DNA from 3 places in the Paenibacillus sp. MT86 genome. Region 3 is predicted to be linked to each of the others. Evidence: riboswitches for the same ligand, from Rfam matches in the RefSeq annotation. Region 3 holds a riboswitch; each other region holds the start of a gene.
The links. A riboswitch is a leader RNA that binds a small molecule or an ion and turns the genes downstream of it on or off. The one in region 3 is predicted to bind cyclic di-AMP.
Positions count from the first base shown of each region.

Region 1: linked by a shared signal. The riboswitch ahead of AC3RCL_RS11405 (C40 family peptidase) and the one ahead of AC3RCL_RS27155 (TrkH family potassium uptake protein) in region 3 are both predicted to bind cyclic di-AMP.
Region 2: linked by a shared signal. The riboswitch ahead of AC3RCL_RS29960 (APC family permease) and the one ahead of AC3RCL_RS27155 (TrkH family potassium uptake protein) in region 3 are both predicted to bind cyclic di-AMP.

Region 1 is NZ_CM179499.1:2,584,728-2,589,455, reverse strand. It holds gene AC3RCL_RS11410 (stalk domain-containing protein) at 98-1,372, shown strand; gene AC3RCL_RS11405 (C40 family peptidase) at 1,493-1,969, opposite strand; cyclic di-AMP (ydaO/yuaA leader) riboswitch at 1,973-2,106, opposite strand; gene AC3RCL_RS11400 (hypothetical protein) at 2,369-2,896, shown strand; gene AC3RCL_RS11395 (ROK family protein) at 3,201-4,154, opposite strand; gene AC3RCL_RS11390 (copper homeostasis protein CutC) at 4,190-4,728, opposite strand, start outside.
Region 2 is NZ_CM179499.1:6,564,439-6,569,166, reverse strand. It holds gene AC3RCL_RS29965 (formate/nitrite transporter family protein) at 1-227, shown strand, start outside; gene AC3RCL_RS29960 (APC family permease) at 368-2,194, opposite strand; cyclic di-AMP (ydaO/yuaA leader) riboswitch at 2,361-2,556, opposite strand; gene AC3RCL_RS29955 (molybdopterin-containing oxidoreductase family protein) at 3,042-4,728, shown strand, end outside.
Region 3 is NZ_CM179499.1:5,976,189-5,980,916, reverse strand. It holds gene uvrC (excinuclease ABC subunit UvrC) at 1-435, shown strand, start outside; gene AC3RCL_RS27160 (CPBP family intramembrane glutamic endopeptidase) at 407-2,095, opposite strand; cyclic di-AMP (ydaO/yuaA leader) riboswitch at 2,386-2,530, shown strand; gene AC3RCL_RS27155 (TrkH family potassium uptake protein) at 2,594-3,934, shown strand; gene AC3RCL_RS27150 (potassium channel family protein) at 3,951-4,625, shown strand; gene AC3RCL_RS27145 (LysR family transcriptional regulator) at 4,661-4,728, opposite strand, start outside.

The DNA.
Region 1 (4,728 bases), 3.4 Mb from region 3:
TATGAAAATTTTGCTATACTAGCGTATGCTAAAAGCAAATTCCATATTCTATGAGAATCATTCTATTATTTTATTGGGTTGGAGGGAAAACAATAGCATGCTGCATAAACCATTAGGAAAAACAGCCGTCGCTGCCGTTCTTGCCTTATCTCTGCTCGGAACCGCTCCCCATAGCGGCCAGATACAGGCTGCGCCTGCCATTTCGGTAAAGCTGGATGACGTTGCGCTTACATTCGACGCAGCTCCCAGGATAGACAAAGGGGTCACGTACGTGCCGTTCCGGACGGTCGGTGAAGCGCTGGGCATTCAAATCACGTGGAACAGCAAGACGCAAACGGTGAAGGCCATTGGCGAGGTGAAAGGTCAAACGACGGAAGTGCTGCTTCAAGTCGGAAGCACGAGCGCAACCGTCAACGGTAAAAAAGTGAAGCTGGCCGCTCCCCCTGTCCAGCGGGAAGGCCGCGTTCTGATTCCGCTGAGCTCGTTCAGCAGCCAATTCGGCGTTAATGTCGGCTGGAATCAGGCGACTCGCACGGTCTCCCTCGTGTCGCCGCAGCGCGAAATGCATCTAAGAGCCTTTTACGCTTTGCAATCTTTCCAAGAGCGGGATCTCGTAGCATCCATGAATTCAGTCGCCTTCGGCTGGAGCCGCATTGATCGGGAAGGTCAGTTTACGCTTCAAGGCGACGAGTATCGTCTGCCTGCGGCGGCCGGCGACGTGACTCCGCAATCGATTGTTGCGGATGCAGCGGATCGGGAGATTAAACCGTACCTTATGGTTTACGCTTTGGACGGAAACGGCGAATTAACCAAAGTCCTCAGCGACAGCAGCCTTCGCCAAAAGTCCATTGAGGGCATCACGACCGCGGTGGCGGATAACGGATTCGGCGGCGTGGTGCTTGATTTCGAAGGGCTCGGTTTTAAACTGGATGCCGCGAAGCAGCAGAAGCTGCTTAATGATTACGTCAAGCAATTGAAAGCGGCATTGCCGAGCGACATTGCTCTGTCCTTAGCGGTTCCGCCATTGAACAGCGCCTATAAAGGCTATGATTACAAGACGCTGGCCTCCCTTGCCGATGATCTCATCGTCATGGCGTATCAGTACAATCCGGTTGGCACCAAAGCCCAGGTTCCTGAACCCAACAGTCTGGTGGACCAAGCCATTCAGCAGGCACTTCAGGCAGGCGTTCCTAAGCAGAAGCTCCTGCTCGGCATCAGCTTAAGCAGCGAAACCGCCACATCCGTCGACGATAAGCTCGGCTTGGCCAAGCGCTATGATCTGAAAGGTGCCGCTTTCTGGCGTCTGGGCTTGTTCCGTTCCTATAATAATGGCATGGAAGCCGCCGTGAATGCCTCTGTCGTAAAAGAATAATCTAGTGAATCCTTTCGCAGAATCCCAAATTATAATCTTCCATAAAAAAAGAAAGCCTGACAAGATCATCTCTTGTCAGGCTTTCCGGTTATGTATCGAACTCTAAACTGCGTATTCCAATTAGCTCGCGCTTCCTACCAGTTTAGCATAGTTCTCTTGACTCAGTACACGGCGCGCCGTTACATAACGCGGTTCGTAATAGGAGTCGCTAAGCTTGCTGATTCTTACGCCCTTGCTGCTGGAAGCATGCGCAAATTGTCCATCTCCAATGTAAACGCCCGCATGGGAAATGCCGCTTCCGCTTGTATTGAAGAATACCAAATCTCCGACTCTCAGGTCCTCGCGATCCACATGAACCCCGGCTTTAGCCTGACTCTGGGATGTGCGCGGAAGATCCATGTCGAAATTTCTAAACATATACAGAATAAATCCGGAGCAATCAAATCCGCTTGTCGTTGTTCCGCCCCATTTATAAGGCGTTCCTACCAATTGCTTCACTTGATGCTGAAAATTCGGTTGTTGATCAGCATAAGCTGATACGGCACCTGAAGAAAAAATAATTGCAGATCCAAGCAATGTGATGACAAATTTCTTCAAAATATGTTCTCTCCTTCGATGCCTACGGAGTTAGCTAAGGGTTCGGTTGAAGGTTCCCTATACTCTCTATGGTACAAGAATAATTCACCCAAGACGGTTCCCCCGTTTTCACAAACGAAATTCGGCAAAATTCATTAACATTTTGTAACCTTCTCTTAATATAGTATACAAGCAAGGATGCTGTCAATAATATCCTAGAAATCTATCACTATATGTTAATCAATGTCGTATAGGCTGAAAATTTTCATGTTTTTTCATTATGCCATCTCGTATACTCATGACAATTATGTAACACTCCATCGAACCTCCGGCGACGTTTTGTTAACGGGCATGCAACTTTTTTGCAGTTCGGAACGTTTACATATTCAGACAAGAAATCAAAGAGGTGATCCTTCGCTTATGAGTCAAATCACGATGGCTGAAGCTTTGGCAGTCCGGGCAGCAATCAACCGTCTCATGAATCAATTGATGACGGAACGCTTGAACAACAGCAGCACGATCATTGAAAAAGGGGAAACGGCGGAGTATCCTGCTCGCAGCGTGGATGCCATTACGGAAGAGATCGAAGCCGCCGCAGCGGATTACAGAAAGCTGGATCTGCTGATGGCAATCTCCAACACGACGCAGACCATTAGTTGGAACGGCTCCGACATGACCATCATGGAGGCGATCGAGCTCGCCAAACAAATGCGCAGCGATATCGGACAGCTTGCCCATCTCGGCTCCCGCAAGAAGCTGGAGCGCCAGAGCGGCCGGGGAAGCGGAGATGGCGCCGTAACGCTGTTTAACGTGGCCTTATACGATCCGGAAGCTTATCAGGCGCAGGCGCGCAAGAAGGAACGCGAAGTGACCAGGCTCTCCTCACTGATCGAGCATGCCAACCATACGAGCATGATTACGTTCGACGCATCAAAATACATGGAATAGCGGAAGCCGCCGGCTCCAAGCCTGCAGGCCGCCTCGCGTGCGGGTTTGGAGCCGGCGGCTTCCGTCGGCGGGCGGGAAAGTGCGGGCAACCGCTTATTGTTTGTCGGATACAAACAAACCTAATAGGAAACCAAAAACTCGACTCCAGTGAAAACGGATGACGGCTTACGGTTTACGCCTATCACCTGTCACAAGTTACGGACTTCGCTTACGCAAATATGATCGCTCCGTTTCCCGCTCTCTTCATGAATAATCAGAAAGCCGCCCTTGAGGGCGGCTTTTGTTGCCTTTTCTTACGAATATATTATTGGAACAAGGCTGCGGCTCCCACCAGGCCAACATCGTCCCGCAGTCCCGCAGGAACGATCTCGTAGGTTCCTAGATAGGACGGCATGACCAGCTTATCCGTCATTTCCCGAAGCTGCGGGAAAAGAAGCTCGCCTGCTCTGCTCACACCCCCGCCAACCACGATGCGATCGGGGTTGAAGCTGTGAATGACGTTAACCAGTCCAAGTGCCATGTAATAGACGGCACGATCGATGACCTCCACTGCGACGGGGTCATGAAGACGTTTAGCCTCGAATACATGCCTGGCGTTCACGCCTCCATCGGCTGCGGCCAGTTCAGAAATAACGCTGGTCTGGGTAAGCATCCGCTGGGATGCTGCCAGGCCGATGGCCGTTCCTGAAGCAAACACCTCCCAGCAGCCATGGCTGCCGCAATTGCACTGCGGACCGCTGGGATCAATGATATGATGCCCAAGTTCCCCTGCAAAGGAATTGCTGCCCAGAAACAGCTTGCCATCCAGCACGATGCCTGAACCGATGCCTGTGCTGAGCGTCACGTAAACCATGTTCGTCGACCCTCGGCCGGCACCTCTTACATATTCGCCCCATGCGGCTGCATTGGCATCATTCAGCACTTGTACTTCCGTATTCAGATCTCGTTCCATCCAGGCTTTGAGAGGGACGTTGGTCCATTCCGGCAAATTCGTGCCGTGAATGACAATGCCCTCCCGGCTGTTAACCGTTCCCGGCGAAGCCATGCCTACGCCTCGAAGCGGGTGGCCGCCCGACACGCTGCGAATCATGTTCGTAATTCTCGCGACCACTTCCTCGGCCGTACGCGCTCCGGCTGTCTCCATTTGCTCCCGGTTCAGCAGCTGTCCTTCGGAATCAAAGAGCGCTGCCGCGATCTTCGTACCCCCAAGGTCAACGCCAACCACAAATTCTTGCTGTTTATTCAATTCGGTTTGCAATTTTTGTTCACCTGTTTCCGATAGGTTTGCTACTTCTATTGATGTAAGCTGTCAGCCAAGGATCGCAGTTCAACCGGATCAATGGGCTTCAGCCCTGATCGGCCATACCGGACAGCTGAGCCGAAATGAACCTCGCTCACGCCGGTCTGGTCGATGAAATCGCGTATGATTTCCCACTTCAGGCCATTCCCGGCCAAAATCTTAAGCCCGGTGCCTGCGGCTTGTTCCACAAGCTCGCGAATCCTCGGGATCGCTTGCGGTGCCGGCTGCGGTCCTCCCGACGTCAAGACGCGGGTGACGGCCGGATATTTCTGCAATGTACGCAGCCCTTCGAATTGATCCTCCAATTCATCAAAAGCCCGGTGGAATGTCACCTGCATATCGCCCGTCCATTCCAGCATTTGGGCCAAGGCGGCCTCGTCGATCTTTCCTTCCGGAGTCAGCATGCCAAGGACCACGCCAGCCGCACCCGCCTTGCGGATCGCCTTAACCTCCGCAACCATGGTTGCTATATCCAGCGCGTTATACACAAAGGATCTGCTATGGGGCCTTACCATCACATGGACCGGAATCC
Region 2 (4,728 bases), 590 kb from region 3:
CGGCCGCGATTTTTGAAGGCTATTACAGCTGGGGCGAGTATCTGATGAACTTCATTCCGGTATGGCTGGGCAATTTCGTTGGCGGCGCGTTATTTGTGGGAGCGACATACGGAACCGTTTATTTAAAGCAGGAGAAACAGGCCGCAGCCGCTCCGCGCGGCGAGCAGACGCCTGTGCCATCGGCCGGCGCTCCTCAACAGGTTCATTCGGCGCAGAATGTTTCCTAATGCCGGAAGCCTGGCGAGCGTCTGGCTTAAAGAAAAAGCTGCGTTCAACCGTCCTTGATGAAAGGCAGCGGTTGATCGCAGCTTTTTGTCGTGATGGGCGAGGCTGTTCCCAGTAATGAATCAAGCAGGGAACAAGCCCGCTATTTTTTTAAATGGTAGGGAACCGTCGTGATGATCACGTCTCTCCGATACAGGAGATGTGCCCGGATGAGCAGGCTGGATTGATTGTGCAGGAAATTATGCCAGCCCTTCTTGGGGATGAACTGCGGAATGACGACGGTAACCTGATAGTCGGATTCGCTAGCCTTGCGCTGCACGGTATCGATGAATTTCGTCAGCGGCTGAATGATGCTCCGATAAGGCGAGTGCAGCGTCACCAGCCGGATGTCCGGCTGCCACTTTTTCCATTTTTCCTGGAAGGCGACTTCCTCCTCCCGCTCGAACGGCACGTACACCGCGATGATTTGGCCCGCTCCCAGCGATTTGGCGTAATTCAGCGAGTTCTCCACCACATGCGTGATTCCTGCCACAGGCAGGATGATGACATTCCCCTCAATCGGCTTAACCGGCTCGCAGGTCGTAATCCGGAGCTGGTCCGCTACCGCCTCGTAATGCTTGCGGATCCGGGTGAAAATCCAGATGATCAGCGGCAGGAATATCAGCACGGTCCACACCTGGGCGAATTTCGTAAAGAAGAAGATCATGGTCACGATAAAGCTGATGCATGCGCCGGTGGTGTTAATGATCAGCTTGACGATCCAGCCTTCGGGCTTTTCGCGAATCCATTTCACCATCATCCCCGTCTGGGAGAGGGTAAACGGGATAAACACGCCGACGGCATAGAGCGGAATCAGATGCTCGGTTTTGCCTTCAAAAGCCAGCAGCAGCAGAATGGAGAAAAATCCAAGAATAATGATTCCGTTCGAGTATCCCAGACGGTCGCCGCGGACGGTGAACATTCTAGGAATGAACTTATCCTTCGCCAGATTGACGGCAAGCAGGGGAAAAGCGGAATACCCCGTGTTGGCGGCGAGGATCAGAATTAAGGCCGTTGTCCCTTGTATGAAGTAATAAAGCGCATTTCGCCCGAAGGTATGCTCGGCAATTTGGGAAACGACCGTGACTTGTTCGCTGGGACTGACCCCATAGTAATAAGCCAGGAAAACGATACCCGAAAATAACAGGGCCAGCAGCGACCCCATCGCCACCAGAGTTTTGGCCGCGTTATTCGGGGCCGGGTCTTTGAAATTCGGAATGGCATTGGAAATCGCCTCCACGCCGGTCAGGGCGGAGCTGCCCGAGGCAAATGCGCGCAGGAGCAGAAACAAGCTCAGCCCGGCTACGGGCGTGCCGATCGGCGTATGAAGCTCCGGAGACGCATGGCCTGTGGCAATGTTGAATATCCCTACCCCGATCAGGATGAATAACGCAAGCACGAACAGGTAAACCGGATAAGCCAGTATGGAGGCCGACTCCGTAACCCCTCTTAAATTCAATACGGTCAAGCTTAGAACGAACACGATGGAGATCGGCAGATTATAGGCATGCAATACCGGAAAAGCCGACGTGATCGCATCCGTCCCGGCCGACACGCTGACCGCAACCGTCAGGATATAGTCCACGAGCAAGGAACCGCCGGCCACCAGCCCCGGGTACATGCCCAAATTCCGTTTGGACACGACATATGCGCCGCCGCCGTGCGGATAGGAGAAAATAATTTGTCTGTACGACAGGATAAGTGCCAGCAACAAGACCAGGACGCCGACGGCAATCGGTATGGAATACCAATAGGCAGCTGCCCCGACGGTCATCAACACAATGAGGATTTGTTCCGGGCCATAGGCCACGGACGATAGTGCATCGGATGACAGGATGGCCAGCGCCTTGGTTTTATTCAGCTTTTGTTCGCCTAATTCCGTCGATTTAAGCGGTCTTCCGATGAGGAAGCGCTTGATTGAGGATAACATGGTTGTTTTTCACCGCCGCTTAAGATTAAGTTCATGGTAGAAGCTCCCTGAACGGACTTCTATCGGTGTTTTTTATATGCTGGACCTAGGAACGGTCACCCTTCCTATGCTGATTTTTGGCAAACAAAAAACACAGGTTAGAACCCTGTGTTTGATCACAAGTTCACAACCCTCCCGATCAACGCTGACGAGGTTAGCTGTCGGATTCGGGCGGTGAGAGTCGCCCTACCTGATTCCATCGCGGCGTACGTACGCGATGGAATCAGGATTCACCCCTTAGTATGGTTGAAGGATCCTATAGGTATCCCTCCATACGGTTGGTTCCCCCGCTTTCCATCAAGGAAATTAAGCGAATGTCATGTGAATATGAAGAATGTTTTCGAAGCTGAATAGTATATTACGCCTGCTCCAATCGTTTGTAAAACATCCTCCAACGATCATTCGAACAGAATTATTTATAAAAAATGACAGATAAGCGCTTACATAAAGACGTGGCTTTGACAGGCTTTTTATTTTGCATGTTTTCTGCGAAAATCACGAGTTTCTATAATATAGAAGGTTAGTCGCGGGGAACATCGGTCACTGGGAGGATGCCATATAAACAAATTCGCCATGCCGGTCTCGGGGGAGGAGACACTGGCATGGCGAATTTTTTTGGGAGTGGTCCATGATTCGGCAAGGAAGAGAAAGGGTCTGGGTTCCTCTTCTTTGCTCTTGATAGGAATATACCCGGGGGGAAGAAAAGTGAATCACCTGATTAGAAAAAAATGTATGACTTTACTGGAACCCCGATTTTCTTTTAAGATAAAGGGATATGATGCAGCCGAGCAAAAGGGGGAAGCACGAAATGACTCAAGCGATGATTCATCAGGAAAACGGCGTATTTCCGGCGGTATGTCCGTTGGATTGTCCCGATACATGCGGCCTGCTGCTGCATAAAGAGAACGGAAAAATCGTCAAGGTGACCGGTAATCCGGAGCATCCGATTACGCAGGGAGCCATCTGCAATAAAGTCCGTAATATGGCACACCGGGTGTACCATCCGGAACGCGTGCTCTATCCGCTGCGAAGAGTAGGTCCCAAGGGAGAGGGCGCCTTCGAGCGGATCAGCTGGGACGAAGCCATTCAGGAGATAGCCGGACGCTATAAGGGCTTGATCGAGGAATACGGCTCCGAGAGCATCCTGCCCTACAGCTTCTACGGCAATATGGGGATATTGAGCGTCGACGGCATGGACCGCAGGTTCTTCAACAGGCTGGGTGCCAGCCGCCTGAAGCAGTCGATCTGCAATTCCGCGGGCAATGAGGGCTGGAAATCCGTGATGGGGTTTAATGGGGGAACCGTTCCGGAGGACACCGTACGAGCCGACGTCATCCTCGTCTGGGGCGGAAACATCGTCAGCACCAATATGCACCAGATGGTGATTGCAGAGAAAGCGCGCAAAGCCGGTGCCAAGGTCGTTGTGATCGATGTCCACAAGAACCAGACGGGGCAATGGGCGGACTGGTTCATTCCGCTGTATCCAGGCACGGATGCGGCGCTGGCCGTCGGCCTCATGCACATCATGTTCCGTGACGGCATGGTAAATGAGGAATTCCTCCGCAAGTATACGATTGGTCATGAAGCCTTGCGCGAGCACGTCAAAGAATACACGCCGGAGCACGTTTCTTCCATTACCGGCATCTCGATCGAGGATATCGAGAAATTGGCCGACCTCTACGGCCGGGCCGATACCTCCTACATCCATATCGGCAACGGTCTTCAGCATCACGACAACGGCGGCTTGACGGTGCGCAGCATTGCCGCGCTTCCCGCTTTGACCGGACAATGGCTGAAGCGGGGCGGAGGGGCCGCCAAGTCGAACGGCGGTTACAACAGCATGGATAGCGACGCGCTTGAGCGTCCCGATCTCCGGCCGAATCCCGAAGCGCGCACCATTAACATGAACCGGATCGGCGAAGCGCTTGCCATGACCGAACAGCCGATTAAGTCGCTCTTCGTTTATTGCAGCAATCCGCTGGTTGTGGCTCCCGATACCGAGCGGGTCAGGGAAGGGTTTGCACGGGAAGATCTGTTTACGGTTGTGCATGACCTGTTTATGACGGATACGGCCAAGTATGCCGATATCGTGCTCCCGGCAACCTCCTCGTTCGAGAATACGGACCTGTACGCTTCCTACTGGCATCAGTACGTTCAGCTGCAGGAGCCGGTCATTCCGGCACTTGGGGAGAGCAAGGGCAACGTAGAGCTGTTTTCCATGCTGGGACGGGCTATGGGATTCCAGGAACCGGCTTTTCATGAGACCGAGGAAGAGATGATCGCAAGAGCGCTCGACTTCCCGGATAACCCTTATCTAAACGGCGTCACGCTGGACAAGCTGAGGGAACAGCGCCATGTGAAGCTCGATATGACGCCGCTTGACACGTATCTGGATCGTTTGCCGACACCTTCGGGACGCATCGAGTTATACTCTGCGCAGCTGGAGGAAGCAGGTCTGCCGCCCCTTCCGACCTACGTGCCGCTGAAGGAAGGAT
Region 3 (4,728 bases):
ATTGTCGTCGATGGGGGGAAGGGACAGATCTCAGCAGCCATCGACGTGCTGGAGAATGAACTGGGGCTGTTCGTCCCGGTCTGCGGGCTTGTGAAGGATGCCAAGCATAAAACGGCGCAGCTGATGGTCGGAGACCCGCCGGAGCCGGTGTCGCTGCCTCGGGACAGCCAGGAGTTCTATTTGCTCCAGCGCATTCAGGATGAGGTTCACCGTTTCGCGATTTCTTTCCACCGCGAGCAGCGCGGGAAATCGATGGTGACGTCCAAGCTGGATTCGATACCGGGCATCGGGGAGAAGCGCCGCAAAATGCTGCTGAAGCATTTTGGCTCGGTCAAAAAAATAAAAGAGGCTTCAGTCGAAGACTTCAAGCCCCTTTCCATCGGTGAAAAATTAGCAACGGATATTCTTAATGCACTTCGTGAGGAGGAGTCGTGACATACGGCTTCTCTTTTTTTGTCGGGTTGAAACGGTAAATCGCATAGGCTACAATCGCCGGAAGTACCATGTAAAAAGCGCCGGTCAGCAAGTTGGCTGCATCCTTGAGCATGATCAGGCTGATGCCCATCAGGATGCTGTTGAAGATGACATGGGAGAACATCGCCGCCAAATACCCGTATTTCAAGAAGATGTAGCTGAACAGCAAACCGATGATGACCAGCTCAATCGGTCGGGAGATCACGGGGTATATCGGATAGAGCGTATGTCCCAGCGCCCAGATAAGCGAGGTGATCAAGCTTGCGACAAAGGTGTTGCGGACGATCTTTTTCACCATCTTGATGCCGAACAGCCGGTACACGGCCTCCTCGGATATGCCGGCCAGCCAGGCCATCAACGGAAACAGCCAGGGATACAGCATGTTGTAAGGCGATTGCGTCGCATCCGTGGTGGACCATGTATTCAGGGTCAGACCAAGACCGATAAAGATGACGGATTGGACGCCAAGCAGGATGAAGGCCCACATATACCCCAGCTTCATGCTGTCCAGCACGTAATGCCCGTATCCGGGTTCTTTGGCGCGCGGCCATGGATTGAGCCCGTCTTCTTTATGCCACAGCCCGCTGCCGCCGACAAGGGAGAAATAGAGCAGGGCGGAGAAAACGAGCGAATAGACGGCATAGAAAATCATCATCCCGAGCACGCCGGTTTGCGACATGCCTTCCGATTTGAAAACGGGAATCAGGTTATACGTATTCAGCATCTGAATGACGAACAGCAGCGCCGATAAGAACAGGCCGCGCTTAAACGAGGTGTAGGCTCTGGTCTTCACGCTGTACACAATCGCAAGAATGCCCAGGATTAGGGTGAACAGGCCGTACCCTGCGAGCGTCAGCAGCGTGGCATCCTGCGTCTGCTTGTTGACATAAGCGGAGTGGGCGGCCGGGACCGAGAAGGAGGGCTCATAAGAGCGCAATTTCCCCTGCTCGAAGGTGAAGCGGTGCTCCAGCCTGGAGTCCCCGATCCTGGATTCAGGGTCCACATATTTGAGACGGGGCTCCCCCTCCTTCGTAACCAGCTCCAGATTCGACAGGTCATAACCCGCCCGCTGAAGCCATGGCTCCGCCAGCGCCTGCTTCTCGGCCAATGTCATGCCGTCCTCAACGACGAGCAGCATCTGCCTCTGAATCTCGCCCTTGTTCAGCTCGATCCGGTCAAAGCTGGAACGGGCATAATCATACGAGAATCCGACGATGCCGGAATTCTGCATGTGCACGTCCACATTGAGGGCATCGCCTCCAGGCTCGCTGAAGCGAACGCGGTATACGTCATAGGGATATTTGGCTTCATAGGTTTTGTTATATTCCGAAAGCCTCTTCTCCTTCGCCAGATATCCGTAAAGTTCCGATTTGGATTGATATGTAACCAAGGCTTCGTCCGTGTCCGCAGCCGCAAACTGCAGATGCTCCTGAGCAAACCTTGAAGCTGCCTGCCGAGCCTGCTCCTTGGAAATGATATCCGGTGAGGCCATCTCGGCATCGTCCGGATTCGCCCACGGAAATACCTGAAATAATAGGAACAGAATCAGGCCGACTGCGGCAGGCGCGATGAGCTGCTTCAGATTGGGCTTCAGCTTCAAGGGCTCTCTTGCACGATTCATGAAATTCCTCCTCTAAGAAAGTTGATACTCCCACTGGTATTCGATATGCCTGATTAAGAACGCATAGAGTCAATATAACATAGTATGAAAGCCATAAGCAGCTTATCCCAATTATCGGAATATTGAAATAAATCGATGAAAATGAATGAAAGGTTTCGAAAACGTTAGAGAACCCTACGCTTGTATTCTTGAATATGCCCAATTCGCGCTCTTTTAAAGATATTTCGGGCGAAAAACGGCATTGGGTTACGTAACGGATTGAGTTATAATCACATCATGCTTGAAGGAACCGAATATTCCAGCCGAATTTCGTAATGAAAATGGGGGAACCATGTAATTGGGGTGAATTTCATTATTCCCGGAATAATGAATAGGGCGACCTGTGGAAATGCCCGAATCCGTCAGCTAACCTCGTAGGCTGTTGCACAGGAACCAGACCGAAAGGCACTGCGTTTTCCAGTGTCTTTTTTCGTTGATTTTTTTAAAGAAGGTGTCCGATTGAACGCTAAATTAAACTGGCTTACATTGTCTCCGCCCCAAATTCTCGTGCTTGGTTTTGCGGCCATCATCTTCATCGGGACCGGGCTGTTAATGCTGCCAATCTCGACGACGACGGGCGAACCGCTTGGATTTACTGACGCCTTGTTCACTTCGACCTCGGCAACGTGCGTAACGGGCCTGGTCGTGGTGGATACGGGAACGACATTCAGTTCCTTCGGAGAAGTCGTGATCATGCTGCTGATTCAAATCGGCGGGCTCGGATTCATGACGATGGCTACTTTATTCGCCTTGGTTCTGAAAAGACGCATATCGCTCAAAGACCGTCTAATCTTACAGGAAGCGATGAATCAGTCCTCGATGGAAGGCATCGTAAGGCTGATACGCAGAGTATTGCTGTACTCCCTCGTCATCGAGGCCTGCGGCGCAGTCCTTTTATCGATTCGTTGGGCGTTTGATATGCCGCTGGGCCGGGCGATCTACTACGGTGTTTTTCATGCGGTGACGATGTTTAACAACGCCGGCTTCGATTTGTTTGGCGATTTTCGGAGTTTGACCGGGTATGTATACGATCCGGTAGTCAACTTCGTCGTGATGTTCTTGATTGTTTCCGGGGGCATTGGATTTATTGTGCTGTCCGATCTGATCGATTATCGAAAACAGCGGAGGCTCTCCCTGCACTCCAAGGTGGTGCTCACGATGACGGCTGCCTTGCTTGCGGTCGGATTTATCGTCATTCTCATATTTGAATTTACCAATCCGAGAACGCTGGGTTCCCTGAACTGGGGCGGAAAATTCTTCGGCGCGTTATTCCAATCCGTAACGCCGCGTACGGCGGGCGCGAATACTATAGATATTACGGGGCTCAGACAGGCAACGCAATTTTTTATCGTCATCCTGATGTTTATCGGAGCATCTCCAGGGTCAACCGGCGGCGGCATCAAAACCACGACCTTTACCATTATGGTAGGGGCGGTGATCGCGATGATGCGCGGGCGGGAAGACATCGTCATGTTCCGTTATCGCCTGGCCCAGGAGCGGGTGCTGAAGGCACTGACCATTGCCTTGCTGGCCCTGCTGCTCGTTCTAACCGTCTCGATGATTCTGTCGACGACAGAGGAAGGGGACTTCCTGGAGATTCTATTCGAAACGACATCCGCCTTCGGTACGGTAGGTCTCTCCATGGGCTTAACGCCCGATTTGACCGTGTTCGGCAAGATCCTGATCAGCCTTACGATGTTTGCGGGTCGATTGGGGCCGTTGACGCTTGCTTATGCACTGGGGCCGAAAAAGGGTAAAGAATTATATCGTCATCCGGAAGGCAAAATGATAATTGGATAAGGGGTATAGGAGAGACATGAAACCAAAGCAATTTGCAATCATCGGTTTGGGGCGATTTGGCGCCAGTCTGGCGCTGGAGCTGATGGAACAGGGGTATGAGGTGCTCGGCATCGACCGGAACGAAGAGGTCGTCGAGGACATGAGCGAGCTGCTGACGCATACGGTGGTGGCGGACGCGACGGATGAGGAAGTGCTTAAATCGCTTGGCATCCGCAACTTCGACTGCGGGATCGTTGCGATCGGGAACGACATTCAGATGAGCATCCTCTCCGCCATCCTGTTGAAAGAGCTGGGTGTCGCGATGGTCGTTGCCAAGGCGATATCGGTGCTGCACGGCCGGGCGCTGGAGAAGCTTGGCGTGGACCGGGTCATCTTTCCCGAGCGGGATATGGGGATCCGGGTAGCGCACCAGCTCGTGACGCCAAACCTGCTTGATTATATCGAATTATCCAAGGATTATCTGATTGTGGAGATGACGGTCACGGACTGCATGGACGGAAAAACGCTGAGCGAGCTTAATACGAGGGTCCGGTACGGTGTCAGCGTGGTGGCGCTGAATAAACAGTCCGGCATTATCGTGGCTCCGACGGCCATGGACGTCGTGAATTCCGGCGACATTATGGTCGTCATCGGCTCCAATGACAACGTGGACCGCTTTGAGTCCGAAGTCGTGAATATGCTCGAGAAATAAATATAGTAGAAAAAACTGACGATTGCGAAATATCGTCAGTTTTTTTTCGATTTATCTTCCTCCAGCTTGCGGAACAGGATCTCCGTTTCTTCGATCCAGCGGC